3 regions of the Streptomyces sp. NPDC051105 genome follow, and region 2 is predicted to be linked to each of the others. Evidence: riboswitches for the same ligand, from Rfam matches in the RefSeq annotation. Region 2 holds a riboswitch; each other region holds the start of a gene.
The links. A riboswitch is a leader RNA that binds a small molecule or an ion and turns the genes downstream of it on or off. The one in region 2 is predicted to bind thiamine pyrophosphate.
Positions count from the first base shown of each region.

Region 1 (10,568 bases), on a different contig from region 2:
GCCGAACCGGTCCGACAGCTCGTTCATCAGTGCCGTGCACGCCATGTCCGGGTAGCGGTTGAAGGCGGCGGCGGCCGCGGTCACGGACTCCATCACGCCGGGCAGCGGAGGATACGGGTTCTCGTTGGAGGAGAGCTTGTAGGCGACCGGGCCGTCCGCCGCGGCAGGCTTGCCCGGCTTGTAGGTGGGGATACCCTCCAGCTCGGCGCGCAGCTTGGGGCTCGTCTCGCTCACCACAGTCCTCCTCGCGACCACCGACGGAACCGTCCGCACCGCCGGCATCCAATACTGCTCACCTTATGAGGATTCGGCTCCGCTGCGTACAGCAGCGGAGCAGGCCCGTAGGCGGCGACCTGACCTCATCCGTCCCACCGGCATCACGGGCATCACCGCACGAAGGCGCATTTTTCGGGGGCGCGCCCTACATATATCTACGCGCCGGTGGCTCGCGCCGTGGCGCGCATCACCCGTGAAGGTGAGTTGAGACCTCTTCGAGACATGGGGCACTTGGCAGGCCCATACGTGCCGACACGTCACGTCTCCCCATTGGATCGTTCAACTGACTTTCTTTCTAAGGTAGTTGACCCCCTTTGCCCTTGCAGAAACGTGCCTGTCAACGCGTGCATATGCGTCCGCACTACCCCACCGCATGAGCCCTACTATCGGCTCGCCATGACAGCAGCAGGGAAGCACCAGGTGAGCCGCGCGGAAACCTCTCGGCGAGGCAGCCGGCCGGGCCGGGCGGGCATCAGAGATGTGGCCGCCGCCGCCGGAGTCTCCATCACGACCGTCTCCGACGCCCTGAACGGCAAGGGCCGGCTCCCGGACGCCACCCGGCGCCACGTCCGCGAGGTCGCCGACCGGCTGGGGTACCGCCCCTCGGCCGCCGCCCGTACCCTCCGTACCGGCAAGTCGGGACTCATCGGCCTGACCGTGACGACGTACGGGGATGAACCTTTCACCTTCACGGAGTTCGCGTACTTCGCCGAGATGGCACGGGCCGCCACCTCCGCCGCGCTCGCCCGCGGCTACGCCCTGGTGATCCTGCCCGCGACCTCACGCCACGACGTGTGGTCGAACGTCGCCCTGGACGGCACGGTCGTCATCGACCCCTCCGACCAGGACCCGGTGGTCAGCGAGCTGGTCCGGCAGGGACTGCCGGTGGTCTCCGACGGCCGCCCGGCCGGCTCGCTCCCGGTCACCGCCTGGGTGGACAACGACCACGAGGCCGCCGTACTCGGCATCCTCGACCATCTCGCCGACGCCGGCGCCCGCCGGATCGGCCTCCTCACCGGCACCACGACGGACACGTACACCCATCTGTCCACCACCGCCTATCTGCGCTGGTGCGAACGCGTCGGCCAGGACCCGGTCTACGAGGCCTACCCGGCGCACGACCCCTGTGCGGGCGCCGTCGCCGCCGACCGGCTGCTGGCCCGCCCGGACCGCCCCGACGCCGTCTACGGCCTCTTCGACCCCAACGGCACCGACCTGCTCGCCGCAGCCCGCCGCTACGGGCTGCGCGTGCCGGACGACCTGCTCCTGGTGTGCTGCAGCGAGTCGACCGTGTACGCCAACACCGAGCCGCCCATCACCACGCTCTCCCTGAAGCCACGCCGCATCGGGACAGCGGTGGTGCAGCTGCTCATCGACGCGATCGAGGGAGTGGAGTCGGACCAGCCGGTCGAGCAGGTGATACCGACCGAACTGATCGTGCGTACCTCCTCCCAGCGACGCCCGCAGCGCACCACGGTCAGCCCGCCTCGGGCACCGGAGGAGGAGTAGCACGGACGGCCCGTACGCACGCACGGCCGATCCGTACGCACACGGAGGCGGCCGACGCGCCTGCCGGGCGTCGTCGAGTGACGGCCGGCAGGTGAACGGCGGGTGGTCGAACCCCTGCCCAATCGGGGCGAAAGCCGCGCTGAACTGGAGTCCTGCTCCGATTCACCACCCCTGGGTCATCACACGGCGCGACGGGCGTTCCTATGATGGGCGCACGACACCGCGGGCCGCTGCGACCAGGCAGTCCGAAGCGGTGCAGATGCGGCGCGATGGTGGAGGGGTCTGATGACTCAGGGGGCCGGTCAGGGACCCGAAGCGGAACGGACGGCGGCGTTGCGCGACTTCCGGGTGCCCGCGTACGTCAACGAGACCGGTCCGTACGTCCAGAGCACCCACCCCGGCGACGTCGCACCGGCGCTGGACGAGCCGTACCCCGACGGATATCCCGAGGGGTACACGCCCACCCAGCGCGATCTGCCCGTCATCAACCGCGGGGACACGCTCCAGATGCCCGTGGACCCGGCCACCGCCCCGGCCGCTCAGCTCGCGGCGGGTCCCGGCCCGCTGTACGTGGTCGGGGACGTGCACGGCTACTTCGACGAGCTGATCGACGCGCTGCGGGAGCAGGGGCTGATCGACGCGGACGGGCACTGGTGCGCGGGCACGGCCCGGCTGTGGTTCCTCGGCGACTTCACCGATCGGGGACCGGACGGGATCGGAGTCATCGACCTGGTGATGCGGCTGTCCGCCGAGGCGGCCGCGGCCGGCGGCTACTGCAAGGCTCTCATGGGCAACCACGAGCTGCTGTTGCTCGGTGCCAAGCGGTTCGGCGACACCCCCGTCAACTCCGGCGCGGGTACCGCCACCTTCCAGGCGGCCTGGCTGCTCAACGGCGGCCAGAAGACCGACATGGACCGGCTCCAGGACCACCACCTCCAGTGGATGGCCCGCCTGGACGCGGTCGAGGAGGTCGACGGCTATCTGCTCGTCCACTCCGACACCACCGCCTACCTCGACTACGGCGACTCGATCGAGGCGGTCAACGACACGATCCGCGAGACCATCACGCGAAACGACGCGGACGAGGTCTGGGATCTCTTCCGTAAGTTCACCAAGCGGTTCTCCTTCCGGGACGAGGGAGGTGCAGACGCCGTCCGTTCCCTTCTCGATACGTACGGCGGTACCCGCATCGTTCACGGGCACAGCCCGATTCCCTATCTGCTGGGCGACGTCGGCTCCGAGGACGGCGAAGAGAACACCGGCCCCGTCGTGGAAGGACCGCACGTCTACGCGGACGGGCTCGCCATCGCCATGGACGGCGGAGTGACCATGGCCGGAAAGCTGCTGGTCAGGCAACTTCCGCTGGACGTCTGAGCGTTCGGCACGCTGTTCTGTACCCCGATGTCACACGCGGGCCACCCCCAATTTCCGGCAACCCCCTGTCACCGCGTGCCTTAACGGCTCTACCATCGGTTTATCCGTAGCAGGCTCCCCTCCGTTTCTGCCCGACGGCTCGCTGGCGTGCGAGCCCCAAGCCCTACGGAGCATCGGGGGATGCACATGAACAGCGTTCCGCAGCACCTGCACAGCGAGGACCGCCAGGAATACGAGCGGATCCTCGATGAGGCGCTGCGCTCCGCCCCTTACCGTCCCGAACTGGCCGGTTCCGGCCAGCATTTGAACTCCGAACAGCTGCGCACCATGGCGCTCAACGCCACCGCACTGATAGCGGCGGCCGCGGCGACCGAGTACCAGCACTATGTGAAGGTCCGCGAGGAACTGCGCAATCCGGCGCGGTCCACCCCGGCCACCGTCCATGAGGCCGACTCCGCGGAGTCGGCCACGGGCGGTGCGATGGGGCTCGCCACCACCCTCGGCGAGGCCGCCGAGACCACCGGCGCCGGCGGCTTCGCGCTCGCCCTGGTCCTGGCGCCCGTGCTCGCCGGTACCGCCGCCGCGATCTTCCTGCTCGTCGGCTACGCCCTGAAGATGCTGGACCCGGCTCCGGCGTTCGCCCAGACCATGCTCACCGCGGGCTGGGTCTTCGGCGTCGTGACCGCGGCCGCCATCCTCATGGCCGGCACCGGGCTGCTGCTCACCGCACTGCGCAACAGTCCCTCGCTGGAGGCCGGAGCCTACGGTGAACCCGGTGGGGAGGTGGCCAAGGCCAGGGACGCCTGGCGGGACGCCCTGCTGGAGCGCGGCATCCTCCCCTTCCTGCGGGAAGCTCTGGCCACCGAACCCGGCACGGCCGGACTGCGCCCTACGACGCCGTCGGCCCCGGGGGGCCGGATGCCGCGTCTCGGCTACGACCGTCCCGGTTTCAGCACCGACGACGGCACCGCACCCACCGCCCGGCCGAGCTTCACGAGCCCGGACTACACCAGCCCGGACTTCGGAGGCCCGGAACACCAGCCGGAATAACCCGGCTTGCGCCCCCGCCCGGGGGCGCAAGCCGGACACCCGGTCACGAGACACGGACGCGAAGCCGACCGGCAGAGCGCTCGCGGAGTCATCTGGCGCACCCGCCCGGTCGTGATCCCCAACACCTCGGCGGTCCGCCCGAAGTGCAGTTCCTCGGCAAGCGTCAGGAAGATCTCGGTCTCCAGTCGCTCCAGCATGAGCCCACCTCGGCGCTTAATCCGGCTCAACGGTCGTATGCCGATCACGCCTTGATGGCTCGCCCCCCGGCCGATCATGGAAGGCACCCCCATCCAGTCACTCATGAGACCGGATCCGCAGGTCTACCTCCGCGACCCGGACGGCAACGCGGTGGAGCTGCGCTGGTACCCGCAGGACGCCGAAGGGTGACCGAGCCGACGGCGTCGGTCCAGGGTGTCCGACAACCCGGACCGGCACCTCGGCCAGGAACTCACTCCGCCAGCGGCAGATACACCCGGTTTCCGCTGGCCGCGAACTCCTTCGACTTCTGGAGCATCCCCTCCGCAACCTCCTCGGGAGACACCCCCTCAGCCGCCCCAGCACCGAACCGCTCCGTGATGCTGTGGCTGATCTTCATCGAGCAGAACTTCGGCCCGCACATGGAGCAGAAATGGGCCGTCTTCGCCGGCTCCGCCGGAAGCGTCTCGTCGTGGAACTCGCGGGCCGTGTCCGGATCCAGGGCGAGATTGAACTGGTCCTCCCACCGGAACTCGAAGCGGGCGTCGGACAGCGCGTCGTCCCACTCCTGCGCACCCGGGTGGCCCTTGGCGAGGTCGGCCGCGTGGGCGGCGATCTTGTAGGTGATCACGCCGGTCTTGACGTCGTCGCGGTTGGGCAGGCCGAGGTGCTCCTTGGGCGTGACGTAGCAGAGCATCGCCGTGCCCCACCAGGCGATCATCGCGGCACCGATACCGGAGGTGATGTGGTCGTACGCCGGCGCGACGTCCGTGGTCAGCGGGCCGAGCGTATAGAACGGAGCTTCATCGCAGATCTCCTGCTGAAGGTCGATGTTCTCCTTGATCTTGTGCATCGGGACATGGCCCGGGCCCTCGATCATCGTCTGTACATGGAAACGCTTCGCGATCCGGTTGAGTTCCCCGAGCGTGCGCAACTCCGCGAACTGAGCCTCGTCGTTGGCGTCCGCGATGGAGCCCGGGCGCAGGCCGTCACCCAGCGAGTAGGTGACGTCGTAAGCGGCGAGAATCTCGCAGAGTTCCTCGAAGTTCTCGTACAGAAACGATTCCTTGTGGTGCGCGAGGCACCAGGCCGCCATGATCGACCCGCCGCGCGAAACGATGCCGGTCTTGCGGTGGGCGGTGAGCGGCACATACGGCAGGCGCACTCCCGCGTGGACGGTCATGTAGTCCACGCCCTGCTCGGCCTGTTCGACGACTGTGTCCCTGTAGATCTCCCAGGTCAGCTCCTCGGCCCGGCCGTCGACCTTCTCCAGGGCCTGGTAGAGCGGAACCGTGCCGATGGGGACGGGGGAGTTGCGCAGCACCCACTCGCGCGTGGTGTGGATGTTGCGTCCGGTGGAGAGGTCCATGACCGTGTCGGCGCCCCAGCGGGTTGCCCAGGTCATCTTCTCCACCTCCTCCTCGATGGAGGAAGTCACCGCGGAGTTGCCGATGTTGGCGTTGACCTTCACCAGGAACCGCTTGCCGATGATCATCGGCTCGATCTCCGGGTGGTTGACATTGGCCGGCAGCACGGCCCGTCCCGCCGCGATCTCCTCACGGACGACTTCGGGGGAGACGTTCTCCCGGATGGCGACGTACTCCATCTCCGGGGTGACCTCACCCCGGCGGGCGTACGCGAGCTGTGTGACCGCCTCGCCGTCCCGGCTGCGGCGCGGCTGGCGCGGGCGGCCCGGGAAGACCGCGTCCAGGTTGCGCAGCCCGCCACGCGGCGAGGTGTGCTTGATCCCGTCGTCCTCGGGACGGACGGGGCGGCCCGCGTACTCGGCGGTGTCGCCGCGGGCGATGATCCAGTTCTCCCGCAGCGGCGGCAGGCCCCTGCGGACGTCGGTCTCGACGAGCGGATCGGTGTACGGGCCGGAGGTGTCGTAGAGCGTGACCGACTGCCCGTTGGTGAGATGCACCTGACGGACCGGCACCCGAAGGTCGGGGCGCGAACCCTCGACATACCCCTTGTGCCAGCCGATGGACTTCCCTGCTCCTTGGGGGGTTTCGCCCGCAATGGGCTGTTCGTCCTGGCTGAAGGCAGGCGTGCGTACGTCCTTGTTGGCCATGAGACCTACTCCCTACGCCGGCATTACCCGGTAACAGGTTCGGCGGTCGACGCAGCGGCTTCCGTCAGGCGGCGTTTCATGTGAAACATCACTCGTTCCACGTGGAACATCGCGAATACGGAGGTCAGCGCCCTCTCAGCCCGGTGCTCCGAGCTCCCGCGTGTGCAAAGGTGCCTCCACGCTAGCGTCAATTCGGGCGCGGTGAACAGAGGGCCCCTGCCGTTCTTGCGATGATCGGGCGGTGACCACGACACAGCAGCACCCCTATCCGCCCCCCGACCCAAGGCGCGGCAACGGCGCCGCACAGGGCGGCGGAACCGGCCACGGGGGCCATGGTGCCGGTGACGGACACGACCACGGGCAGGGCCACCAGTACGACCAGGGGCACGCCCACAGTCACGACGACGGCCATACTCTCGGCCACCCGCCCGGCCAGGGATCCGGCCAGGGCGGCTCCGGGTCAGGCGGCGGGCACGGTCACTCGCACAGCCACGGCCCCGCCGCGCCGGTCTCCAAGCATCTGCGCAAGGTCATCGCGGCGATCCTCATCCCCTTCACCGCCGCGGTCGTCGTCGGCCTCGTGGTGCTCTGGCCCGGTGGCGCCCCGTCGCACGAGCGCACCGGCGTCGGCTTCGACCGGCAGACGCAGGCGGCCACGGTCACCAAGGTCGTCTCGGTCAGCTGCAAGTCGGTCAACGCTTCCGGGGACAGCTCGACCGGCGACACCTCCACCTCGGAGGGCAGCTCCGCGAAGCAGGAGGAGGACGGCACCTGCAAGAAGGCCACGGTCCGGGTCGACACCGGCAAGGACAAGGGCCGCACGTTCACCGAGATCGTGCAGCCCGATCAGTCACGTCAGCTGGACGAGGGCGAGAAGGTCGTGGTCGCGTACGAGCCCTCGGCGCCCAAGGACCTGCAGTACTCGGTCACCGACGTGAACCGGAAGTTCCCGATGGCCCTGCTGGCCGGGATCTTCGCACTCGCCGTCGTCGTGGTGGGCCGGCTGCGTGGTGTGATGGCGCTGGTCGCGCTGGCCGTCAGCTTCCTGGTGCTGACCCTGTTCATCCTGCCCGCGATCCTGCAGGGCTCGAATCCGCTGCTGGTGGCGGTGGTCGGGTCCAGCGCCATCATGCTGATCGCCCTGTACATGTGCCACGGCCTGTCGGCCCGGACCTCGGTGGCGGTGCTCGGCACGCTGGTCTCGCTGTGCCTGATCGGCGTCCTCGGCTCGGAGTTCATCGACTGGGCCGCGCTCACCGGCAACACCGACGACAACACCGGGCTGATCCACGGCCTGTACCCGTCGATCGACATGAGTGGTCTGCTGCTGGCCGGCGTCATCATCGGTTCGCTGGGTGTCCTGGACGATGTGACGGTGACCCAGACATCGGCCGTCTGGGAGCTGCACGAGGCCAACCCGACGATGGGCTGGCGCGGGCTGTACCGGGCGGGCATCCGCATCGGCCGGGACCACATCGCCTCCGTCGTCAACACTCTCGTCCTGGCCTACGCGGGCGCCGCGCTGCCGCTGCTGCTGCTCTTCTCGATCGCACAGAGCAGCGTGGCGACGGTCGCCAACAGTGAGCTGGTCGCCGAGGAGATCGTGCGCACGCTGGTCGGCTCGATCGGCCTGGTCGCCTCGGTGCCGGTCACCACGCTGCTCGCGGCGCTGGTGGTCTCGGCCGACCGGCAGAGCAAGGAAGCCGTCGCGGCCGTGGAGGCCCCGGCACGTGGCGGGCGAGGGCGTCGCCGGAAGCGGTGACCGTGCGGCGAGGGGGCGGTGGGCGGCGCAAGAGGAGGGTCCGCACGAGGAGAAGCGCGCCGGCAGCCGCCCACGGACGCGCAGAAGCGTTCCTGCGCGTCCTCACGCGGTTCGGTGGAGCGTCTCGCGTCCCGTGCCGTATCGCTCGCTTCAGCCCGCGCTCTGTTCCTCGGCCAGGATGCGGTCCAGTGCCTCGTCCAGATGGGCGTCGAAGTCGGCGAGCGTACCTTCCTGGCCCAGCGGCACCAACTTGTCGGTACGGTCGAGAAAGGCCACCAGCGGTGGTGCCGAAGACCGGAACACCGCCTGGTCGCCGCCGACCTGAAGCCTGATCAGGATCTCGCCCAGCACCTCGGAATCGGCGGGTGCGATATGCACATCGCCCTCCCCGCACGGCCGGCCCACCCCGTCGATCAGCAACTCACGGCCGAAGGCCCAGGTCACCGGCGCATCCCCGGGCAGATGGAAGGTGAGCCGCACGGCATACGGATCACAGGTCTCGTAGCGCAACTCCACGGGGATGCGGAAGGAGAGCTCCTCCGAGACGAGAAAGCTCATCATGACTTCTGCTTGTACGGACTCGCGCATCGCCTACCCCGTCATATGACACCGACTGGCCGGGATTTATCTATCCCTTTGATGGTGGTCAAATCTTGCTGAACGTACACAGCAGATCACAAGGAGTGAGTTTTCAGATACTGATAGCGATCGCCAGAGAACCCAGATGCCGTCCCACCTCCGTCTGCAACTGCCGTGCGGCGGGCAGCAGCCGGTCTGCCTGGTGAAGAGGGAGGGAGATGGCCACCGTGGCCGCCGTGGTGCCGACAGTGATGGGGATCGCCGCGCACACCGTGCCCAGTGCGTACTCCTGGCGCTCCACCAGCGGCGCCATCCGCCGCGTCCGCTCCAGCCGCCGTAGCAGCGCGTGATCGTCACGGACCGTGTAAGGGGTGAGGGGCTGCAGGGGATAGCGGTCGAGATGGTCACGGCGGGTGTTCTCGTCCAGCTGGAAGAGCAGACACTGGCCGACGGCATGGGCGTGCCCGGTCTCGCGGAAGTCGGCCCACTCCTCGACCGCCGGGTTGCTCGGGGAGTCGGAGACGCACACGACCTCGATCTCGCCGTCCCGGTACATCGCGTAGTAGACCGGCGCGCCGATCGAATCCCGCCAGTGGGCGAGGGTGTCGACTACCGTGCTGCGACGTTTCTGCTGCGCTCCGCTGCTGCTCAGCCGCTCCGCCGCTTCACCGAGGAAGAACAGGCCCTTGTCGCGGCGCAGATAGCCCTCGTGGACGAGGGTGCGCAGCAGGTGGTAGGCGGTGGGCAGCGCGAGGCCGGTCTCGCGGGCCAGTTGTTTGGCGGGGGCGCCGTGTTCGTGTCCGGCGACACACTCCAGCAGCCGCATCGCACGCTGCACGGAGCCGATGAGGGTGGCCGAGTGCGGCTGTGCGGGGTCGGCCGAGGTGGCCGGCCGCTGCACGGGGGGTGTGCCGGAACGGCGTTGGGTGGGGGGCGGTGGAAGTTCCGTGGGTGCGGAGGTGGCGTCAAGCGTGGCCAAGGGTCACTCCCGGAGCGCGAGGGGGTCAGCGACTCTAACCGTCCGCCACCGCTTCCAGTCGGCCCGTGCGGGAAACTTCCCTCCCCCGAGGGAACCGGTGATTCCTGTTACCGGTCACCGATTCCCACGGTCCTCACCAGTCGCTCTTCGACGAGGAGTTCGACATGAACTTCCGCACGATGTAGATCAGTCCCCCGACAAGCGCCACGAAGATCAGCAACTTGAAGAGCAGGTAGGCCAGGAAGCCGACGATGGAGCCGATCAGACCGCCGAAGACCACCAGTGCGATGACCGGCACCGCGATCCACTTCACCCACCACGGCAGACCTGTGAAGATCTCTCGCATTGCCCTGCCCTCTGCTTTCCCGTGCGCTTCGGCACGTACGGTCGGTCTCGTGCCTGCCGCACGATGCGATGTCCTGCACTCGATGCTAGAGCCGCGAGGGTGCCGTTCGGGGGCCTCTGATCCCTTGTCCTCCCCTGACCTCTCCCCTAGGGAACCCTGAGGGGAGAGGTCAGGCCTCGGGCGGAGAGAAGACGACCAGGACCCTCAGGTCCTCGCTGATGTGATGGAACCTGTGGGCCACCCCGGCCGGCACGTACACCACGCTGCCTCGCGCCACCTGCGTGGTCTCCAGGCCGACGGTGATCGCCGCGCGGCCGCTGACGACGAAGTAGACCTCGTCCTGGTTGTGCGGCTTCTGCGGGTCCTGCTCGCCCGCGTTCAGGGCGTAGAGGCCGACCGACATGTTCCGCTCCCGCAGGAACTG
Region 1 is NZ_JBFBBR010000006.1:184,390-194,957, forward strand. It holds gene hisC (histidinol-phosphate transaminase) at 1-234, opposite strand, end outside; gene AB0N16_RS17195 (LacI family DNA-binding transcriptional regulator) at 673-1,785, shown strand; gene AB0N16_RS17200 (metallophosphoesterase) at 2,071-3,159, shown strand; gene AB0N16_RS17205 (hypothetical protein) at 3,340-4,209, shown strand; partial or broken gene AB0N16_RS17210 (LysR family transcriptional regulator) at 4,299-4,406, opposite strand; gene thiC (phosphomethylpyrimidine synthase ThiC) at 4,658-6,478, opposite strand; TPP riboswitch at 6,471-6,648, opposite strand; gene AB0N16_RS17220 (YibE/F family protein) at 6,720-8,240, shown strand; gene AB0N16_RS17225 (SsgA family sporulation/cell division regulator) at 8,391-8,828, opposite strand; gene AB0N16_RS17230 (IclR family transcriptional regulator C-terminal domain-containing protein) at 8,932-9,657, opposite strand; gene AB0N16_RS17235 (DUF5326 family protein) at 9,932-10,144, opposite strand; gene AB0N16_RS17240 (cupin domain-containing protein) at 10,314-10,568, opposite strand, start outside.
Region 1: linked by a shared signal. The riboswitch ahead of thiC (phosphomethylpyrimidine synthase ThiC) and the one ahead of AB0N16_RS35130 (thiamine ABC transporter substrate-binding protein) in region 2 are both predicted to bind thiamine pyrophosphate.

Region 2 (10,568 bases):
CGGAACTGCTCCCCAAGGCCGTGGACGAACTCTTCCGCTTCGTCCCGCACCGCAACGGCGTCGGCATCCCGCGGGTCGCCATCGAGGACGTCGAGGTCGGCGGCCAGTTGATCCGGGCCGGTGAGGTCATCTACAACGCGTATGTCGCCGCCAACCGCGACCCCGAGGTCTTCCCCGACCCCGACGACCTGAATTTCGACCGCACCGACGGCCCCCACCTGGCCTTCGGGCACGGGCCCCACCACTGCATGGCCGCCATCATGGCCCGTATGGAGGCCGAGATCATGATCGGCTCGGTCCTCACCCGCTTCCCCGGCATCCACCTGGCCGTGCCTGCCGAGGAGGTCGAGTTCCAGCGCCAGGGCCTGATCCGCGGCCCGCGCACCCTGCCCGTGACGTGGTGACCGGCGGGCACCGCCCTGCTACCGGTCCGGCCGCTCTTCGAACCCAGGGCCGCGGTAAAGGCACGCTTGCGGTAATGAGGACGCTCACGGCGTACGCGATCTCCCGCTGGGGTCATCTGCGGCGCGGTCGGCGACGGCCGTCCGGAGCGACGGTCGCAGGTCACCCGATGGGTATCTGACGGGTAGCGCGGTCAGCGCTTGAAGGAGCCCCTGGCCTGTTCTTTCGCGCCCCGCAACTTGCCCCGTGTCTCGAGAGCGGCACCCTTTGCCGCGAGGGTCTCTTTGTGCACCGCGTGGGCCGCCTTCCGCACGGTCTTTCCGACGATCTGTTCGGCCTTTGCCTTGGCCCGTTCTCCGGCGCTCATCTCGGCACCTCCGTGGGGTCTCACTGACCGTGTGCCCCTCCGGACAAAGGGGAAAAGCCCCGGTGGGATGTGCTGGTGACGGACGGCCGGGGTCCCACGGACCCGGCGGGGAGACGCCCGTCGATTCGGATCCCAGATCCGCTTCCGCCCGAATGATCGCCTCGACGCCTTCGTCGCGGCGGCACGTATCGCCACGGACGGTCCACTCCGCGTAAGTGGACCGCAACGACGACCGTGGCAGCTCGGCCGGGACGCGCAGCCCCCTCGGCCGGGCCGACTCCGGGCCGTCCGAAGCCGCTCAGTCACGACTGGTAGCGCCTACCGACGACAGCCCTCGCGAGCCGTGGCCCCAGGTCACCCAATTGGATCTGCGACACTGGTACAGCCATGCCTAAGCCCGGAGAACTTACCTTTGTCGCGCCGCGCGGAGCCAAGAAGCCGCCGCGGCATCTTGCCGACCTCACGCCTGCCGAGCGCAAGGACGCGGTGGCCGAGATCGGTGAGAAGCCGTTCCGTGCCAACCAGCTCGCGCAGCACTACTTCGCGCGGTACGCGCACGAGCCCGAGCAGTGGACGGACATCCCGGCCGGCTCCCGGGACCGGCTGCGGGACGCGCTGTTCCCCGAGCTGATGACCGTCGTCCGGCATCTGTCGACCGACGAGGGGACGACGCGCAAGACGCTGTGGCGGTTGTTCGACGGCACGCTCGTCGAGTCCGTGCTGATGCGCTACCCGGACCGGGTGACCATGTGCATCAGCTCGCAGGCGGGGTGCGGGATGAACTGCCCGTTCTGCGCGACCGGGCAGGCGGGCCTCGACCGGAATCTGTCCACCGCGGAGATCGTCCACCAGATCGTGGACGGGATGCGGGCGCTGCGGGACGGGGAGGTGCCCGGTGGTCCGGCGCGGCTCTCCAACATCGTGTTCATGGGGATGGGCGAGCCGCTCGCCAACTACAAGCGGGTCGTCACCGCCATCCGGGCGCTGACCGACCCGGCTCCGGACGGGCTGGGTCTCTCGCAGCGCGGGATCACCGTGTCGACGGTCGGGCTCGTGCCGGCCATCCACCGGTTCGCCGACGAGGGACTCAAGTGCCGGCTCGCGATCTCCCTGCACGCTCCCGACGACGAGCTGCGCGACACCCTCGTCCCCGTGAACACGCGGTGGAAGGTACGCGAGGTGCTCGACGCCGGGTTCGAGTACGTCGAGAAGAGCGGGCGGCGGCTGTCGATCGAGTACGCCCTCATCCGCGACATCAACGACCAGGCGTGGCGCGGGGACCGGCTGGGCCGCCTGCTCAAGGGCAAGCCCGTCCACGTCAACCTCATCCCGCTGAACCCGACGCCGGGCTCGAAGTGGACCGCCTCCCGGCCCGAGGACGAGAAGGCGTTCGTCGAGGCGATCGCCGCGCACGGTGTACCCGTCACCGTCCGGGACACCCGTGGTCAGGAGATCGACGGAGCCTGCGGTCAGCTCGCGGCCACCGAGCGGTAATCTGAGGGCCGTAGGTACATCTTCATATTCCGACAGGGGAGCGCCACAGCGCTGAGAGTGCGGCAACCGGGCCGCAGACCCTCTGAACCTCGCCCAGGTCATTCTGGGTAGGAAGTTCGGTCATCACTCAAGCTGTTGCGCCCTGCCCAGAAGATCAGATCCTCTGGGCGGGGCCGCGTCTCTTCCTGGTCCACCCCAGGAGGAAAACACCAGTGCACACCAAGACCTTCTTGGCCGCGGCCGTGGGACTCGGCCTCGTCACGCTGTCCGCGTGTTCGTCGTCGGGTACCGAGACCGACTCCAAGACCGTCACCCTGGTCAGCCACGACTCATGGGCCGTCTCCAAGAGCGTGCTCCAGGACTTCGAGAAGCAGTCCGGCTACAAGGTGAACGTCCTCGAGGACGGCGACGCCGGCCAGGCCGTCAACAAGGCGATCCTGACCAAGGACAACCCGCAGGGCGACGTCTTCTTCGGCGTCGACAACACCCTGCTCTCCCGCGCCCTCGACAACGGTCTCTTCCAGCCGTACCAGGCAAAGGGCCTCGACCAGGTCGGCACGGACTACCAACTCGACGCGGGCAAGCACCGGGTCACCCCCATCGACTACGGCGACATCTGCGTCAACTACGACAAGGCCTACTTCAGCGCGCACAAGCTGACCCCGCCCACGTCCTACGCCGACCTCGTCAAGCCGCAGTACAAGAACCTCCTCGTCACCGAGAACGCGGCCACGTCCTCGCCGGGGCTCGGCTTCCTGCTCGGGTCCGCCGCGGAGTATGGGGATGAGGGATGGCAGGGCTACTGGAAGAAGCTCAAGGACAACGGCGTCAAGGTCGTCGACGGCTGGGAGCAGGCCTACAACGAGGAGTTCTCCGGTTCGGCGGGCGGCAAGAAGGCGAAGGGCGACCGGCCGCTCGTCGTGTCGTACGCGTCCTCCCCGCCCGCCGAGGTCATCTACGCCGACCCGAAACCCAGCACCGCTCCCACCGGCGTCGCGACCGGCACCTGCTTCCGTCAGATCGAGTTCGCCGGGCTGCTGAGCAATGCCAAGAACACCAAGGGCGGCAAGGCGTTCGTCGATTTCCTGGTCTCCAAGGAGTTCCAGGAGGACATGCCGTTGAACATGTTCGTGTACCCGGTGGTCAAGGGGGCCGCTGTGCCCGCCGAGTTCACCAAGTACGGTCCCGCCGCGAAGGACCCCGAGACCATGGCGCCCGACAAGATCGCCGCCAACCGTGACCAGTGGGTCAAGACGTGGACGTCACTCGTACTCAAGTAGCGCGTACTCAAGCAGATCGTGCTCAAGCGGCTCGTGCTCAAGCAGCCGGCAGGCGCGGGAGGGCGGCACGGCTCGGGCTGATGCTCGTGCCCGTCGCGTTCTTCGCGGTCTTCTTCGCGTGGCCGGTCGCGGCGATCGTCACGCGCGGGCTGAAGGTCGACGGGGTGTGGCGGTTCGGGCGGATCGCCGAGGTCGTCGGGGAGTCCGACATCCGGCACGTCATGTGGTTCACCACCTGGCAGGCGCTCGCCTCCACCGCGCTCACCCTGCTGGTGGCGCTGCCGGCCGCCTATGTCTTCGCCCGCCTGGACTTCCCGGGCAAGCAGGTGCTGCGGGCCGTGGTCACGGTGCCCTTCGTGCTGCCGACGGTGGTGGTCGGTACGGCGTTCCTGGCCCTGGTCGGCCGCGGCGGACTGCTGGACGAACTGTGGGGCGTACGACTGGACACCACCGTCTGGGCCATCCTGCTCGCGCACGTCTTCTTCAACTACGCGGTCGTCGTACGGACCGTGGGCGGACTGTGGGCCCAACTGGACCCTCGGCAGGAGGAGGCCGCGCGGATGCTCGGCGACTCGCCGCTGGGCGCCTGGCGGAAGGTCACCCTGCCCGCGCTGGCGCCCGCCGTGGCCGCCGCCGCGCTGATGGTCTTCCTGTTCACCTTCACCTCCTTCGGGGTGGTCCAGATCCTCGGCGGGCCGACCTTCTCCACCCTCGAAGTGGAGATCTACCGGCAGACCTCCGAGATCTTCGACCTCTCCACGGCAGCCGTCCTCACGATCGTGCAGTTCGTCGCGGTCGGTGCGATCCTCGCCGTGCACGCGTGGACGGTACGGCGGCGGGAGAGCGCGCTGCGGCTGGTGGACCCGTCGGTGACGGCACGCCGGCCGCGCGGGGCGGGGCAGTGGGCACTGCTCGGCGGGGTCCTCGCCACCGTCGCCGTACTCCTCGTGCTGCCGCTGGCCGTGCTGGTACGGCGGTCGCTCGACGGGGGGTTCGGCTACTACCGGGCGCTGGGCGCCGCCGACGGGGGCACCTTCCTGGTCGCGCCCGTCCAGTCGGTGGTCAATTCACTCGAATACGCCGTCGCGGCCACCGCCATCGCCGTGGTGATCGGCGGCCTCGCAGCCGCCGCGCTGGCCCGGCGGGACGCGGGGCGGCTGGTACGGGGCTTCGACGCGCTGCTGATGCTGCCGCTCGGGGTGTCCGCGGTGACCGTCGGCTTCGGGTTCCTGATCGCCCTCGACAAGCCGCCGCTGGACCTCAGGCAGTCCTGGATCCTGGTGCCGCTCGCACAGGCACTGGTCGGGGTGCCGTTCGTCGTACGGACCATGCTGCCCGTGCTGCGTGCCGTGGACGAACGGCTGCGGGAGGCGGCGGCCGTACTCGGGGCCTCACCGTGGCGGGTGTGGCGGGAGGTCGATCTGCCGATGGTGCGGCGGGCGTTGCTGGTCGCGGCCGGGTTCGCCTTCGCGGTGTCGCTGGGGGAGTTCGGGGCGACGGTGTTCATCGCGCGGCCGGACAACCCGACGCTGCCGGTGGCCGTGGCGCGGTTGCTGTCCCGCCCCGGTGATCTCAACTACGGCCAGGCGATGGCCCTTTCCACGATTCTGATGGTGGTGTGCGCGGTGGCGCTGCTGGTGCTGGAGCGGCTGCGGACCGACCGAACGGGGGAGTTCTGATGCCGCTTCTCGAACTGGAGCAGGCCACCGTGCGGTTCGGCGGGCGGCCCGTGCTCGACGCCGTGGACCTCCAGGTCGCCGAGCACGAGGTGGTGTGTGTGCTCGGGCCCAGCGGGAGCGGCAAGTCGACGCTGCTGCGGGTGGTGGCGGGTCTGCGACCGCCGGACGAGGGGCGGGTGCTGCTCGACGGACAGGATCAGACGCGGGTACCGGCCCATCGGCGGGGGGTCGGGCTGATGTTCCAGGACCATCAGCTGTTCCCGCAGCGGGACGTGGGCGGGAACGTGGCCTTCGGGCTCCGGATGCGTGGCGCCGGCAAGGAGCAACAGGCCGAGCGGGTCGGCGAGTTGCTGGAACTGGTCGGGCTGCCGGGGGCCGCTCGGCGGGCGGTGGCCGGGCTCTCCGGCGGTGAGCAGCAGCGGGTGGCGCTCGCGCGGGCGCTGGCGCCCCGGCCCCGGCTGCTGATGCTCGACGAACCGCTGGGACAGCTCGACCGCTCGCTGCGGGAGCGGCTGGTGGTCGAACTGCGGGAGCTGTTCGGCCGGTTGGGCACGACCGTGCTCGCGGTCACCCACGACCAGGGCGAGGCCTTCGCGCTGGCCGACCGGGTGGTGGTGATGCGGGACGGCCGGATCGCCCAGTCCGGCACGCCCCTCGATGTCTGGCAGCGGCCGGCCGACGAGTTCGTGGCGCGCTTCCTCGGCTTCGGCAACGTGGTCCCGGCGACCGTCGAGGGCTCGGTCGCGGTCACGCCCTGGGGGAAGCTGCCGCTGCCCGGGAACGCGCCCCAGGGGTCCCGCACCGTACTGGTACGGCCCGCGGGTGTGCGGCTCGTGGCGGCCGAGGCGGGGCTGCCCTGCACGGTGACCGCCCGCACCTTCCAGGGCACCCATGTCACCGTCCACCTCCAGCCCCAGGATGGCCCGCGCCTGGAGGCCGCCTGCGCGTTGCGGGAGGCGCCGGAGGCCGGGGACGCGGTGGGCGTCGAGTTCGACGCGGCGGAGACCGTCGTACTGGACTGAGGCTCTTCAGGACACGGCCGAGGCCCGTCCCCCGGGGATACGGGGACGGGCCTCGACGGTGTACGAAGCGGTGTACGAAGGCGGGTGCGTCAGCTTCCGCTGTTCGCCCCACGACGGCGCATGCCGAACCACACGGCGCCGCCGCCGACCACGACCAGCGCGCCCGCGACGCCGGCGATCAGACCGGTGTTCGAGTTGGCACCGGTCTCGGCGAGGTTCGACTCACCGACCGCCGGGGACGGGGCGTTGTCCGACGTGCCCGCCGGAGCGGTGCTGCTGCTCTCCGAGGCCGACGGGGTCGGGGAGTCGGACTCGGCCGGGGTGGACTCCGACGGCGACGGCGTGGCCGAATCCGACGGGGACGGGCTGGAGCTCTCCTCGCCCTTGCAGGCGGTGGACGAGGTCGTCAGGTTGGGCGTGATGTCCTTGTCGATCTGGATCTTGCCGCTGTCGACCTTGACGTGGACGCGGTACACCGCGTTCGGCTGCCAGTCCTCGGAGAAGGTGACCGGGGTGCCCTCCTTGGAGCCCTTGACGGTCTGGGCGTCGCCGACCTGCTTCGCGTCGCCGCCGTTGCTCTCGAGGAAGACGGTGATCGTGGCCGGAGTACCGGAGGCGTCGGTGTCGGTGACCGTAATGACGCCGTTGGAGCCGTCGCAGGTGGCTTCGGCGGAGAAATCAGAGATGTTGCACGCGAGGGCGGAACCGGAGACGCCGAGCGTCAGCGCGGCCGACGCAGCGGCAACTCCCAGGATGCGCACGGAACGACGTGCACTGCGGCGGGATATGGACACGTTTGTCCTTACTGGGTGCATAACTGCGGGGGGTTTGCGGGGAAGTTGACGCAACGTGAGGTGAGGCATCAGCAACCCCAGGAGGCTCACAGGTCTATAAGTGTGCCGTAAGTAGTGTCAATGCATATGCGGTCCACGGGTGTTGACTTTGCCTGCTTATTAACCACTGAGACGTTTCAGTGCCACGGAAGCCTGCTCGATCCGGTCAACCAGGGCGATACGGGACGCCATGGGCCGCTCCCGGGCAAGCGAGGTCAGCAGCTGCCAGGCCGGCAGCCTCTCGCTCCAGTGCGCCTCGTTCACGAGCACCATCGGCGTCGGTTCACCCCGTGACTCGTAGTAGTTGGGCGTCGCGTTGTCGAAGATCTCCTGTACGGTCCCGGCGGCGCCCGGCAGGAACACCACACCGGCGTTGGAGCGGGCCAGCAGACCGTCCTCGCGGGTGGCGTTGGCGAAGTACTTGGCGATGTGCGCGGCGAAGGCGTTCGGCGGCTCGTGGCCGTAGAACCAGGTGGGGATGCCGACCGAGGGACCGCCGTCCGGCCAGCGCTCGCGGACCTCGAAGGCGGCCCGCGCCCAGTCGGTGACGGACGGCCGGAACGACGGCGCCTTGGCGAGGAGCCGCAGCGCCTCCTCCAGCATCCCGTCGTCGAAGGGCGCCGCGTACGCGCCCAGGTTCGCCGCCTCCATCGCGCCCGGGCCACCGCCGGTCGCCACCGTGAAGCCGGCCCGCGCCAGCTCCCGGCCGAGCCGGGCGGCGCCGGCGTACTCCACCGTGCCGCGCGCCATCGCGTGTCCGCCCATCACACCCACCACCCGGGCGCCGACGAGGAGCTCGTCGAGCGCGTCGGAGACCGCGTCGTCGTGGATCGAGCGCAGCATCGAGGCGAATATGTCGCCGTCCGCCTTGGTCCCCTGGAACCAGGCGTACGAACGGGCGTCCGGGGTCGCCTCGTAGCCCTCGCCGAGCGCGTCGAACAGCTCGTCGGGCGTGTAGACGAAGGCGCGGTAGGGGTCGAAGGGGAGGTCCGGGACGGGCGGGAAGACGAGGGCGCCCGAGGCGCGGACCCGGGCGGCGGCCTCGTCCGACATCGGGCAGCCGAGGAAGACGGCGCCCGCGGCGTCGGTGGTGAGCAGGACATCCGTACGGTCCGTCAGGTCGACGGCCTGGACGCGGTACTGGGCGAGCGTGCCGTGCGCGGCGACGACCTCGTCGAACTCGGCGAGGGACTCGATCTCACGGTCGCGGGCGGCACGGTGGGGCTGGGGCTGGGCGGGTGTCGGATGCACCCGCCCATGCTGGCACAGCTGTTCGTAGGGATTCGGAGGGATTCACCGGGCCCCGGGGAGAAGGAGCGGGCGGGGCCGGGCCGGTCGGTCAGCCCTGGACCGCCGCCGGGTCCATCCACACGACCTCCCAGCTGTGGCCGTCGAGGTCGTCGAAGGAGCGGCCGTACATGAAGCCCTGGTCCTGGACGTCGTCGTTCGCCGTGCCGCCGGCCGCGACCGCCTTCTCCACCAGTTCGTCGACCTTCTGGCGGCTCTCGGCGCTCAGGCAGATCAGCACCTCGCTGGTCTTCGTCGAGTCCGCGATCTCCTTCTTCGTGAAGTCGGCGTAGCGCTGCTTGCTCAGCAGCATCGCGATGATCGTGTCGCTGATCACGACACAGGAGCAGTCGTCGGTGCTGAACTGCGGGTTGATCGAGTAGCCGAGCTCCGTGAAGAACTTCCGCGACGCGGCGACGTCGTTGGTGGCCAGGTTCACGAAGATCATCTGCTGGTACATGGGGGTCTCTCCCTCGGGTGTCGTGCCGTTCGGGGGGTCAGACCGCGGGGTGGCCCGAAAGTCATCGGTGGGTTCGCGTTTTTGTGCGGTGACTTTCGTCCGGCCGCTCAGCGCGCGAGGGGCAGCGCGGCGAGGTCGGCGACCAGCAGGGTGAGAGGGACGAAGAAGGCCAGTAGGGCGCCGGAGCGCAGGGCCGCGGCGCTGCGCAGCACCGTGGCCGGGGCGCCGAGGCGGAGCAGGGCCTCGGTGGTGTCGGCGCGGGACTGGCGGGCCTCCACGGCGGCGGTCAGGAGAGTGGCCAGCGTGCAGCCGGCGACCACGGCACCGCCGAGTGCGGTGAGCGGGCCGAAGGCGAGGGTGCCGCCGTCGTCGTAGAGCGTGCGGGCCGCGAAGGCCGCCGACGCCACCGCGCAGACGACGCCGAGGGGGCGGCCGATGCGGGTGGCCTCCGCCATCAGGACGCGGCCGGCCAGGAGGCGGAGGGCGCCGGGGCGGGCGGTCTGGAGGAGGCGGCCGCAGAGGTGGGTGAGGCCGGGGGCGGCGAGGATCAGGCCGAGGGCCGTGAGGGTCCAGCCGGCGAGGACCCCGACGGGGCCTACGGCCAGGCCGCCGGGGAGGGTGGTCCGCGGGGTGGCTTCGGTGGCGCCGGCGTAGGACTCCACGGCGAGGCCCGCGGCGAGCACGGCGATGCCCCAGGGGAGGCCGGTGGGGGACTTCGCGACCCCGATCAGCTCGGGGACGTCCGCGGGGGCCGGGAGGGTGGGTTCGCCGGCCGGCGCTTGCGGGGTGCCGTCCCCGGAGGGGACGTCCGCGGCGGCTGCCTGGGCCGTCTCGGCGGCGTGGCTGCCCGTGGGCGGCGGTACGGACCGGGGCGAGGAGGGGAAGAGGCGGGCGCCGAAGCGGCCGTACGTTCCGAAGGTCTCCCGCCGCGCTGTCGTGTCGTAGGCCCCGAAACGGCCGTAGATGCGCGCCCGGCCCGCCCGGCCCGGCAGGTCCCTGGGGCGGAGGGTCACCGCCACCGCCGTGGACGCGAGCACCGGGAGCACGGCCAGGAGCGTCAGGGCCGCCGGGACGGGCAGGGACCGGTTCGCCGCCAGGAAGTCCTTCGCCGCGCCGTCGAAGGGCATGCCGGTGAGGTCGCCGCGCAGGTGGAGGAAGACCAGGAGGGCCAGCAGCGAGCCCAGGGTGCACGCCAGGGCCGTGTTCAGGGCGGCGATGGCCATCAGCCGGGCCGGGCCCAGGCCCAGTGCGGACAGGCCCGGGCGCGGCTTGGTGCCGGGGTCGGTGCGGGCCACCGCGATCGCGAGGTACACCGTGGCGGCGAGCGGGATCGCACACCACGACAGGCGCAGCAGGGCGGCCGTGGAGTGGGCCGGGTGGACCATCGCGTAGCCGAGGGCGGACAGCAGCAGGAAGCCCGTGCCGGCGGCCGCCGTGGCCACCAGGAGGCGGCGCAGGTGGACGGCCGGGCGGGCGGCGCGGGTCAGACGGAGAGCGAGCACTCGGCCCGGCCCTCCGCTTCGGGGACCGGCGGCAGGTGGACCGTGTTCACCCGGCGCCCGTCCAGGAGCGAGATCTTGCGGTCGGCGAGGGCCGCCGTCTCCGCGTCGTGCGTGGCGAGGACCACCGTGATGCCGTGCGAGCGGGCCGCCGTGGTGAGGGTGCGCAGCACATGGGCGCAATCGGCGCGGTGCAGCGGTGCCGTCGGCTCGTCCGCGAAGAGGATCGTGGGGGCGGGGGCGAG
Region 2 is NZ_JBFBBR010000019.1:9,007-19,574, reverse strand. It holds gene AB0N16_RS35145 (cytochrome P450) at 1-404, shown strand, start outside; gene AB0N16_RS35140 (hypothetical protein) at 596-769, opposite strand; gene rlmN (23S rRNA (adenine(2503)-C(2))-methyltransferase RlmN) at 1,157-2,263, shown strand; TPP riboswitch at 2,288-2,395, shown strand; gene AB0N16_RS35130 (thiamine ABC transporter substrate-binding protein) at 2,476-3,543, shown strand; gene AB0N16_RS35125 (iron ABC transporter permease) at 3,624-5,222, shown strand; gene AB0N16_RS35120 (ABC transporter ATP-binding protein) at 5,222-6,244, shown strand; gene AB0N16_RS35115 (LAETG motif-containing sortase-dependent surface protein) at 6,334-7,059, opposite strand; gene AB0N16_RS35110 (Rossmann fold nucleotide-binding protein) at 7,198-8,328, opposite strand; gene AB0N16_RS35105 (VOC family protein) at 8,417-8,824, opposite strand; gene AB0N16_RS35100 (hypothetical protein) at 8,932-10,326, opposite strand; gene AB0N16_RS35095 (ATP-binding cassette domain-containing protein) at 10,308-10,568, opposite strand, start outside.

Region 3 (10,568 bases), on a different contig from region 2:
CGGGATCCTGCGCTCGTGTCACGGCGGACGCCAGCATCACCCCCGCGCACCCCAGCTCCATCGCCAGCGCCACATCGGACGCCGTACCGGCCCCCGCGTCCAGGATCACCGGCACGCGCGCGTGCTCGACGATCAGCCGGAAGTTGTGCGGGTTGCGGATCCCGAGCCCGGATCCGATGGGCGACCCGAGCGGCATCACCGCCGCGCACCCCACGTCCTCCAGCTTCCGGGCCAGCACAGGATCGTCGTTGGTGTACGGCAGCACCGTGAACCCGTCGTCGACCAGCGTCTCCGCCGCGTCAAGGAGCTCGATCGGGTCGGGGAGCAAGGTCCGCTCGTCGGCGATGACCTCCAGCTTGACCATCGAGGTGCCCAGCGCCTCCCGGGCCAGCCGGGCCGTCAGCACCGCCTCCCCGGCGGTGAAGCACCCCGCCGTGTTCGGCAGCACCCGGATCCCCAGCCGTTCGAGGACCGACAGCACGGAGCCCCGTACCCCCGGATCCACCCGCCGCATCGCGACCGTGGTCAGCTCGGTCCCGGACGCCACCAGCGCCCGCTCCAGCACCTCGAGGCTGGGCGCACCCCCGGTCCCCATGATCAGCCGGGACGAGAAGGCCGTACCCCCGAGCACCAGCGCGTCGTCGGCCATGGCTCAGCCTCCCTGTACGGCGGTCAGGACTTCCACGCGGTCACCCTCGGTGAGAGCCGTACCCGGCCACTCCCCGCGCGGTACGACGGTCTCGTTGACCGCCGCGGCCACCCCGGACGGCGCCGCCGTGATCGACTTCACGAGCGTGTCGAGAGCGGTGCCCGGGGTGATCTCCCGGCGCTCCCCGTTGACGGAGATGTTCATGCGGTCTGCTCCAGAAGTACGCCGGGGACGGGGCCGAAACGCTTCGGCGTGAACGGACGGGCCTCTTCCGGCAGCTCACCGCCGGTCAGCAGCTCCGCCATCACGTCTCCCGTGACCGGCGTGAGCAGCACCCCGTTGCGGTGGTGGCCGGTGGCCAGCAGCAGCCCGTCGAGGCGGGTCGGCCCGAGCAGCGGCGCGTTGTCGGGGGAGCCGGGGCGCAGCCCGGCCCGGGTCTCGGTCAGCGGCAGCTCGGTGATGCCGGGCACCAGCTCGTGCGCGTCGCGCAGCAGCTCGTACACACCCCCCGCCGTGACCGTGGTGTCCCAGCCCAGCTCCTCGCTCGTAGCCCCGACGACCAGCTCGCCGTTCTCCCGGGGCACCAGGTAGAGATGGCCGCCGCGCACCACGGCCCGTACGGTCCGGCTGAGGAACGGCGCGTACCGCGCGGGCACGGTCAGCCGCAGCACCTGCCCCTTCACCGGCCGCACCGGCGGCAGCACGTCGTCGGGCACGCCCGCGAGCCGTCCGCTCAGGCTTCCGCCGGCGAGCACCACCTGTCCGGCACCCAACGCCGCACCCGCGCGCGTGACGGCACCGGTGGCCCGCTCCCGTACCACCTCCAGGCGCTCGGCCCAGTCGCGGTGGAAGACCACCCCGGCCCGCTCGCACGCGGCCACCAGGGCGGCCGCCAGCCGGCGCGGGTCGATCTGGTGGTCGCCGTCGACCCGCAGTCCGCCACGCACACCCGGCGCGAGCATCGGCTCCAGGCGCCGGCAGTCCCGCCCGGACAGCCACTCGGAGTCCAGCCCCGACCGCCGCTGGAGGACGTGCAGCTCGCGCAGATGCGCGCGGTCGTCGGCGTCCAGCGCGACCGCGAGCGTGCCGCAGCGCCGGTAGCCCAGGTCGTGGCCGGTCAGCTCGGTGAGCTCGGCGGCGAAGTCGGGATAGCGGCGGGCGGAGGCCAGGTTGAGCCCCAGCAGGGTCTGCTCGCCGTAGTGCAGTTCGGTGACCGCGGCCAGCATCCCCGCCGCGACCTGCGCGGCCCCGCCGCCGGGCGCGGGGTCGACCACGGCGGTGGCGAGCCCGCGCTGCGCGGACCGCCAGGCCGTCACCAGGCCGATGATTCCGCCCCCGATGACGAGGACGTCGGACGTATGTGCGGACATGGGCGTCCAGCCCCTCCCTTCGCCGGCATGACCCGGATCAGGTTCGTACGGTCGGAGGCCGCCAGCCTCCCTCTCAGCCCGGTGCGTCCGGGCTCCCGCGTGTGCTTACCGGCCACCCTAGACCGCGAGGCTCCGCCCGGGTAAGACGGCCTGCGCCGGCGGTGTGGAACAGGTCACCCAGCACGCCCCCTGACTGACTCTTTGTCAGTTGTCTATCGTTCTTGTCTATGGTGATCAGGTGAGCGAGCAGACGCAGCGACCGAGCACGTCACAGACGCGACGCGTGGTCGTCGTGGGCGCGGGCATGGCCGGGGTGCAGACCGCCGTGGCCCTGCGTGAGCAGGGGTTCACGGGGACCCTTACCCTGATCGGCGCCGAGCCGCATCAGCCGTACGACCGGCCGCCGCTCTCCAAGGCGGTGCTGCTCGGCAAGGCGGAGGGCTCCGCCTTCGAGGTCGACTTCGAGACGCTCGGCATCGAGCTGGCGCTGGGCCGCGAGGCCCTCGGCGTCCGCCCCGCCGACCGTGAGCTGGACACCGAGGCCGGGCCGGTGCCGTACGACGTCCTGGTGCTCGCCACCGGAGCCGAGCCGATCGCGCTGCCCGGCACCGAGGGCGTGCCCGGCGTCCATCTGCTGCGCACCCTGGACGACGCCGAGCGGCTTCGGCCCGTGCTCGCCCGGCAGCACGACATCGTGGTGGTCGGCGCGGGCTGGATCGGCGCCGAGTTCACCACCGCGGCCCGGGAGGCCGGCTGCGCGGTCACGGTCGTGGAGGCCGCCGACCGCCCGCTCGCGGGAGCGCTCCCGGCGGAGGTGGCCGCGCCGATGACCGCCTGGTACACCGACAGCGGCGCCGAACTGCGCACGCACGCGCGCGTGGCGGGTGTCGAACCCGGCGCGGTGGTGCTCGACGACGGCTCGCGGGTGCCCGCCGGCGCGGTCGTGGTCGGCATCGGCGCCCGCCCCGCCACCGCCTGGCTGGCCGGCTCCGGCATCGACCTGGGCGCGCACGGGGAGGTGCTCGCCGACGACCGGCTCCGCACCGGCGTCCCGGACGTCTACGCGGTCGGCGACTGCGCCTCCTTCCCGTCCGGCCGCTACGGCGAGCGCCTCCTGGTCCACCACTGGGACAACGCCCTCCAGGGCCCGCGTACGGTGGCAGCCAACATCCTCGGCGAGTCCGACGCGGTCTACGACCCCGTGCCGTACTTCTGGTCGGAGCAGTTCGGCCGCTTCGTGCAGTACGCCGGCCACCACGCCGTCGCCGACCGGATGATCTGGCGCGGCGAACCGACGGGCCCGGCCTGGAGTGTCTGCTGGCTCCGCGAGGACCGCCTGGTCGCCCTGCTCGCGGTGGGCCGCCCACGAGACCTGGCCCAGGGCCGCCGCCTGATCGAGGCGAACACCCGAATGGAGGCGGAGGCACTGGCGGATCCGTCCCGCCCGCTGAAGAACGCGACCGCGGGGTCCCGCTAGGGGCGCGGGCTGTGACATATGCGGCTCCGCCGCGCGGACATATGCGGCTCCGCCGCGCGGACATATGCGGCTCCGCCGCGCGGGCATACGGGCCTCCGCCGCGCGGGCATATGCGGCTCCGCCGCGCGGGCATATGCGGCTCCGCCGTGTGGCCGCGACCAGCCTCCCCGCTCTCCCGCACCCGGCCGCCGACACGTACCCGCGCCACCCATCGCGCCCCACCCGGCGGAACGCCTACCCTTGTTCCGTGACCGAGATTGACGCAAAGATCGATGCTCTCGTCCCCGCCTGGCTCACCGTCCCCGACATCGCAGAGATGCTGGACGTCGAGGTGACGCGCGTGCGGCAGCTGGTCAAGGAGGGCCAGCTCATCGCCGTCCGCCGCGGTGAGAACCGCGCGCTGCACGTCCCCGCCGCCTTCATCGACGGGGACAAGGTCGTCAAGGGCCTGTCCGGAACCTTGACGCTCCTGCGGGACGACGGCTTCACGGACGAAGAGATGCTGGAGTGGCTGTTCACGCCCGACGCCAGCCTGCCCGGCACCCCCGCGCAGGCCCTGAGCGAGAATCGCGGTACGGAGGTGAAGCGCCGAGCCCAGGCGCTCGCCGTCTGAGGCAGCCAGTACCGACACAACGGGGGACACACCGATGACCGACACCGCCCGGGCCCGGCTGGCCGACGCCCGTCTGTACCTCTGCACGGACGCCCGCAAGGAGCGGGGCGACCTCGCCGGGTTCCTGGACGCGGTCCTGGCGGGCGGTGTCGACATCGTGCAACTGCGCGACAAGGGCATGGAGGCCGGCGAGGAGCTGGAGCACCTCGCCGTGTTCGCCGAGGCCTGCGCCCGGCACGGCAAGCTGCTCGCGGTCAACGACCGCGCGGACGTGGCCCACGCGGCCGGTGCCGACGTGCTCCACCTCGGCCAGGGCGACCTGCCGGTTCCGGCCGCCCGCGCGATCCTCGGCCCGGACGTCCTGATCGGCCGCTCCACGCACGCCGACTCCGAGGCCGCCGCGGCCGCCGTCCAGGACGGTGTGGACTACTTCTGCACCGGCCCCTGCTGGCCCACCCCCACCAAACCCGGCCGCCCCGCTCCCGGCCTCGACCTGGTGCGGTACACCGCCGCCCTGGGCACGGACCGCCCCTGGTTCGCCATCGGCGGCATCGACCTGGGCAACCTCGACCAGGTGCTGGACGCGGGCGCCCGCCGGGTGGTGGTGGTCCGCGCGCTCACCGAGGCCGACGACCCGGGCGCCGCGGCGGCCGAGTTCGCGAAGCGACTGCGGTCGGCGTAGCTCCTCGGCCGTGGCCGCTCCGGCCGGCGCGGCTCTTCCGGGGACGTCCGGAAACTTGTCCAGTATCCGGACGTGAGGCCGACAAACCGGGCAAATGTCCCGAGCGCGGTTGGGTGTCCGTCCGCCCCTGGCTAACCTGCGAGTATGGCCCTCGGAACCGCATCCACCAGGACTGACCGCGCACGCACCGTGCGTGACATGCTCGCCTCCGGCAAGACCACGTACTCGTTCGAGTTCTCGGCGCCGAAAACCCCCAAGGGTGAGCGGAACCTGTGGAGCGCGCTCCGGCGGGTCGAGGCGGTCGCCCCCGACTTCGTCTCGGTGACCTACGGCGCCGGCGGCTCCACCCGCGCGGGCACCGTCAGGGAGACCCAGCAGATCGTCGCCGACACCACGCTCACCCCGGTCGCCCACCTCACCGCGGTCGACCACTCCCTGGCCGAACTGCGCAACATCATCGGCCAGTACGCGGACGCCGGGATCCGCAACATGCTCGCGGTGCGCGGCGACCCGCCCGGCGACCCGATGGGGGAGTGGGTGGCGCACCCGCGGGGCCTGACCTACGCGGCCGAACTCGTCCGGCTCATCAAGGAGTCCGGTGACTTCTGCGTGGGCGTGGCCGCCTTCCCGGAGATGCACCCGCGCTCCAGCGACTGGGACACCGACGTCCGGCACTTCGTCGACAAGTGCCGTGCGGGGGCCGACTACGCCATCACGCAGATGTTCTTCCAGCCCGAGTCGTACCTTCGCCTTCGCGACCGGGCCGCCGCGGCCGGCTGCGAGACGCCGGTGATTCCGGAAATCCTGCCCGTCACCAGTGTGAAGATGCTGGAACGGCTGCCCAAACTCAGCAACGCGTCCTTCCCGGACGCCCTGAAAGAGCGGATCCTCACAGCCAAAGACGATCCGGCGGCGGTACGCTCCATCGGTATCGAGTTCGCCACGGAGTTCTGCGCACGGCTGCTGGCCGAAGGCGTCCCCGGACTGCACTTCATCACGCTCAACAGCTCCACGGCGACGCTGGAAATCCACGAGAACCTGGGCCTGCACCATCCCCCGCGGGCCTAGACCGGCCGCACCGGAGTACGACACACTGCGTAGCGGTCACTGGGAGAGGGGCGTACATGGGCTGGACGGTCCTCTACGTAGCGTTCGGCATCGTCGCGCTGTGGTTGCTGGGCGAGGTACTGCTGCAGTACAAGGCGCGGCTGCGCTGGCGGCTGCTCGCCTTCGTCGGCTTCCTCGGGGTCGTGTTCGGTGTCCTGATTCCGTCGGTGATCGTCATCGGGCTGGGCGCGATCGCGTTCGCGGTCGGCCAGACCTACGTCACGCTGTCCTTCCGCCGTGGCTTCGAGTCCGGCTGGGCCGTCAAGCGCCCCGGCGCGGACGGTGAGGGCGGTGACGGTGGCCTGATCAAGCGCCGCCGCGGCGAGCCGCAGGAGGACCCCGGCCTGGAGGCCACCGACCCGGACGCGGCCGACGCGGCCTACGCCGACCAGCAGGCGGCCTACGCCACGGGCGGCATCCCGCGCTACGGCCGCGACGACGAGTACGAACGCGACGACGTCTTCTCCCCGGCCCGGGCCGCCGAGCCGACCGCCGCCGAGTCCACGACGGTGTACGAGCCGCAGCCGATGCCCGACGACACCGGCTCCTACGGCATATACGACGAGTCCGGCTACGCCACCACCGGCGACCCCGCCTACGCGACCGCCGGCCAGGACCAGGCGTACGCCGCCCAGGGCACCGACCAGAACTACGCCTACGACTACTCCGGCTACGGCCAGCAGCAGTACGGCTACGACGCCAACGGCCAGCAGCAGTACGCCAACTACTCCGACCCGTACATCGGCAACCAGACCTACGGCGGCGCCGGGTACGACCAGTCCTACGGCACCCAGCAGTACGACCAGCAGGGCTACGCCCAGGACCAGTACGGCAACGCCGGTTACGGCGACACCCCGGCGGGCGGTGTCTGGGTCCCGCAGCAGCGCGCCGACGAGACCTACGGCGGCGAACTCCCGCAGGAGCAGCCGTACCCCTACCAGGGTGACGGGCAGGGCCAGCAGCAGGGGCAGCAGCAGGGGCAGCACGGCACCGGGTACGACGAGCAGTACCGTTTCTGAAGCCGCTGTTCCGTGACGCGCGGGCCCGGCCTCACTGCGAGCCGCGAAACTCCGGTCCTTCCACGATCAGCCCGGCCACCAGCGCCCCCGACATGCCGGCGTGCGGCAGCCCGCCGCCGGGGTGCGACCGGCCGCCGACCCGGAACAGGCCCGGCATCCGGGTGGTGTTGGCCGGGTGCAGGAAACGGCCCTTGCCGGCGGCGAGGGCGGGAGCCGAGATCTCCCCGAACCCCCCGGTCCCCGTGACCTGTTCAGGCAGCCGCGTCTCGTGCCAGATCAGGCGCTCCCGCAGCCCCGGGACGGCGGCCTCGGCGGCTTCCAGGAGGAAGTCCGTACACACCCGGGCCGTACGATCGCTCTCCCAGCCGGCATCGGTCGACAGCACCGCCGACAGCACCACGGACTCGTGGTCGTCGTCCGGTCTGAGCGCCGGGTCGTCGGGGCGCAGCACCGTCACGGTGGGGCGCACCGGACGGTCGCCGCCGGGCGCGGCCAGCAGGTCCAGCTCGGTCTCGCCGTCCGGGGCGTGCACGATCGTGCGGTGCGCGGCACCGGCCTCGGGCCCGCCACGCAGTGCGAGCAGCACGGTGAAGCGGCCCGGGCGCGCCGCCTCCGTGTCGGCCCGCACGTCGTCGTCGGCGTCCAGCCGGCACCCCGTCAGCCGCGTGAGGGCGTCGAGCCGCACCGGATCCACTCCGGCCACCACATGGTCCGCGTCGATCACGCTGCCGTCGGCAAGCTCCACCCCCGCCGCCCGGCCGTCCTTCGCCAGCACCGCGGTGACCTCGGCGCCGAACACGAAGTCGACCCTCCGGCGCACACACCGCTCGTACACCGCCCGCGCCAACTCCCGTATGCCGCCGCGCACATACCAGGTGCCGAAGGCGTGCTCCAGGTACGGCAGCACGGCCGCGCTCGCCGGAGTGTCACGCGGGTTGAGGCCGTGGGCGAGCGCGTGGCTGTTCAGAAGGGCGGCGAGGCGCTCGTCGCGCAGCTCCCAGGCGCCGATCTCGGCGAGGGTGCCGGCCCGGCGGGTGCGCAGAAGCTTCTTGTGCGGCACGGACGGGTACGGCTCGCGCTCGGCCAGCACCTGCCAGTTCGGCCACAGCGGCTCCTCCAGGAGCGGGCGCCGGGTGCGGTCCCAGGTCTCCCGGGCCCGCACCAGGAAGTCGCCCCAGCGCTGTCCGGCGCCCGCCCCGAGGGCCTCGTCCAGGGCGGTGACGACACCCGCGCGGGACGCGTTCGGCAGCGTGACCTCCGTGCCGTCCGCGAAGACGTGCCGGGCCGACGGGTCGACCTGGACCAGCTCGACCTGGTCCTCCAGCGGCTCCTTGCCGGTCTTGACGAACAGGTCGCGGTAGACGGCGGGCAGCGGCAGCAGGCCCGGGCCGGTGTCGAAGGCGAACCCGTCGCGCTCGAACCGGCCCACCCCGCCGCCGTACGTCTCCGTACGCTCGTACACCGTCACCCGGTGGCCCGCGACGGCCAGCCGGGCGGCCGCCGCCATGGCGCCCATCCCGGCGCCGATCACCGCAATCCGTCCCATGCCCGCGACTTTATCGAGCGCCACTGACAGCCCGGCCCGGCGGCCCGTCAGTCCGGTGGCCTGCCCGCCTGGGCCGCGACCCGGCGTTCCTCCCGGCGCTGGGCGCGGCGGCGCCGGAAGCGGCGGATCCGGGAGATCAGGAACACCAGCACGATCAGACCGGTGGCCAGCAGCACCGCCGCGATGATCGCCGCCGCCAGCGGGTGGAACATCGCGAACGACACGATCGCTCCGACCCCGAGATCCTCGGCGAAGCTCAGCACGATGTTGCTGAACGGTTCCGGCGAGGTGTTGACCGCCATCCGGGTCCCGGCCTTGACCGTGTGGCTGGCCAGCGCCGTCGAACCCCCGATCAGCCCGGCCGCCACGTCCGACAGGGAGCCGCTGTGCCCGGCGAGCAGCGCCCCGACCCAGGCGCCCGCCACCGGGCGCACCACCGTGTGCACCGAGTCCCACACCGAGTCGACATACGGGATCTTGTCGGCGACCGCCTCGCACAGGAACAGCACGCCCGCGACGACCAGCACCTCGGGGCGCTGCAGCGTCTCGGGGACGTCGTCGCTCAGGCCCGTCGCGCCGAAGAAGCCGAGCAGCAGCACCACCGCGTACGCGTTGATTCCGCTGGCCCAGCCGCTGGTGAAGACCAAGGGGAGTACCGACACGGAGGCGATCGTAACCAGTCGGCGACCGCGCGTCCCGGGCCTGAGCACGCAGAGCTGAGTACGCGTACCTAGGGAGTGAGTTGAGTACGCGCGCGGATGGGCCGCGACCTGCGTGAACGAGAGAGTGGAGACACGGAAAGGGGCGCCCGGTCCGTACCGCCGACACGGGGCGGCGGAACGGCGCCGGCGCCCTTGCCCGCTCCTTCCGCCGATCCGTCGGCGGAAGCGAGACACGGGGGAGAGGGGACCCGGGGGAGCGACCGGAAACCGGGGGAAACACGGGGGTGCGGAAAAGGCGCCGGTCCATCGGTGGCCCGCGGGGGACGCGGCCACCGCGGGCCGGCGTTTTCCTGTGCCCATGCGCGCGGGCGGTGCTTTCGTGTGTTCACGCGCGCGGGCGGCGCTTTTCGTCTGCGCACACACGCCTGCGGGCGGTGCTTTCGTGTGTTCACGCGTGCGGGCGGCGCTTTCCGTCTGCGCACACACGCGCGCGGGCGGTGCTCTCGTCTGTACACGCGCACGTGCGGCTTTCCCGCCGCCACGCGCGCGTGCCGGTCCCGGACGGGCTCAGCCCTTTCCGCTCACCCTCCCCTGCAGCAGCCGGGACAGGGCCGCGTGGACGTCGTCCAGGGAGCGTTCCGGCTGGAAGGACTGCCAGTCCAGCGCGGCCACCAGCACCATGCCGACCAGCGCGGCCGCCGTCAGCTGGATGTCGATCTCGTCGCTGAACTCGCCGTTCTCGACGCCCTCGCGCAGTACGCCCTCGACGACCGCGACCGCCTGCTGCCGGACCACCATCAGCGTCGACTGCCAGGCCCGGTTGGTGCGCCACAGCTCGGCCACGTAGAGCTGGGTGAAGGCCGGGTAGCGGTCGATGAAGACCAGGCCCGCGCGGATCATGGCGTCCAGGGCGTCGACCCGGCTGCCGCCCTCCCGCGCGGTCCGCTCGGCGGCCTCCTTCAAGGAGGCGGTGAGGAGGCCCACGCCGTGCCGCAGCAGCTCCTCGAAGAGGACCGACTTGCTCGCGAAGTTGTAGTAGACCGTGCCCTTCGCGACCCCGGCACGCTCGGCGATCTCGTCCACGGTGGTGGCGGAGAAGCCCTGCTCGGCGATGAGGGTGACGGCCGCCTCGTAGAGCTTTTGCCGGGTGGCTTCACGGCGCGTGCTGCCGCCCGTGGTGCTGCTGCTTTCCATGGTCCTGATTCTCACAGGAACGGCGGCACCCGCGGGCACCGGAGAGGACGTCATGGATCTCCTCACAGGCTCAGCTCGGGGTGCAGGCGGTCCAGTGTCCACACCTGGCGGCGCCGCGCCGAGAGGGCGGTGAGCGCGAGGGCGCCCACGGTGAACGCCGTCAGCACGGCGCAGGCCTGCCACACCGGCCCCAGTCCGCCGCCGGTGATCAGCCGCCGCAGCGCCGCCACCACGTAGCTCATCGGCAGG
Region 3 is NZ_JBFBBR010000008.1:11,192-21,759, forward strand. It holds gene AB0N16_RS20525 (thiazole synthase) at 1-649, opposite strand, end outside; gene thiS (sulfur carrier protein ThiS) at 653-853, opposite strand; gene thiO (glycine oxidase ThiO) at 850-2,019, opposite strand; TPP riboswitch at 2,017-2,128, opposite strand; gene AB0N16_RS20540 (FAD-dependent oxidoreductase) at 2,258-3,496, shown strand; gene AB0N16_RS20545 (Rv2175c family DNA-binding protein) at 3,744-4,109, shown strand; gene thiE (thiamine phosphate synthase) at 4,144-4,791, shown strand; gene metF (methylenetetrahydrofolate reductase [NAD(P)H]) at 4,936-5,859, shown strand; gene AB0N16_RS20560 (hypothetical protein) at 5,916-6,917, shown strand; gene AB0N16_RS20565 (NAD(P)/FAD-dependent oxidoreductase) at 6,949-8,463, opposite strand; gene AB0N16_RS20570 (DUF4126 domain-containing protein) at 8,511-9,125, opposite strand; gene AB0N16_RS20575 (TetR/AcrR family transcriptional regulator) at 9,693-10,319, opposite strand; gene AB0N16_RS20580 (YhgE/Pip domain-containing protein) at 10,382-10,568, opposite strand, start outside.
Region 3: linked by a shared signal. The riboswitch ahead of thiO (glycine oxidase ThiO) and the one ahead of AB0N16_RS35130 (thiamine ABC transporter substrate-binding protein) in region 2 are both predicted to bind thiamine pyrophosphate.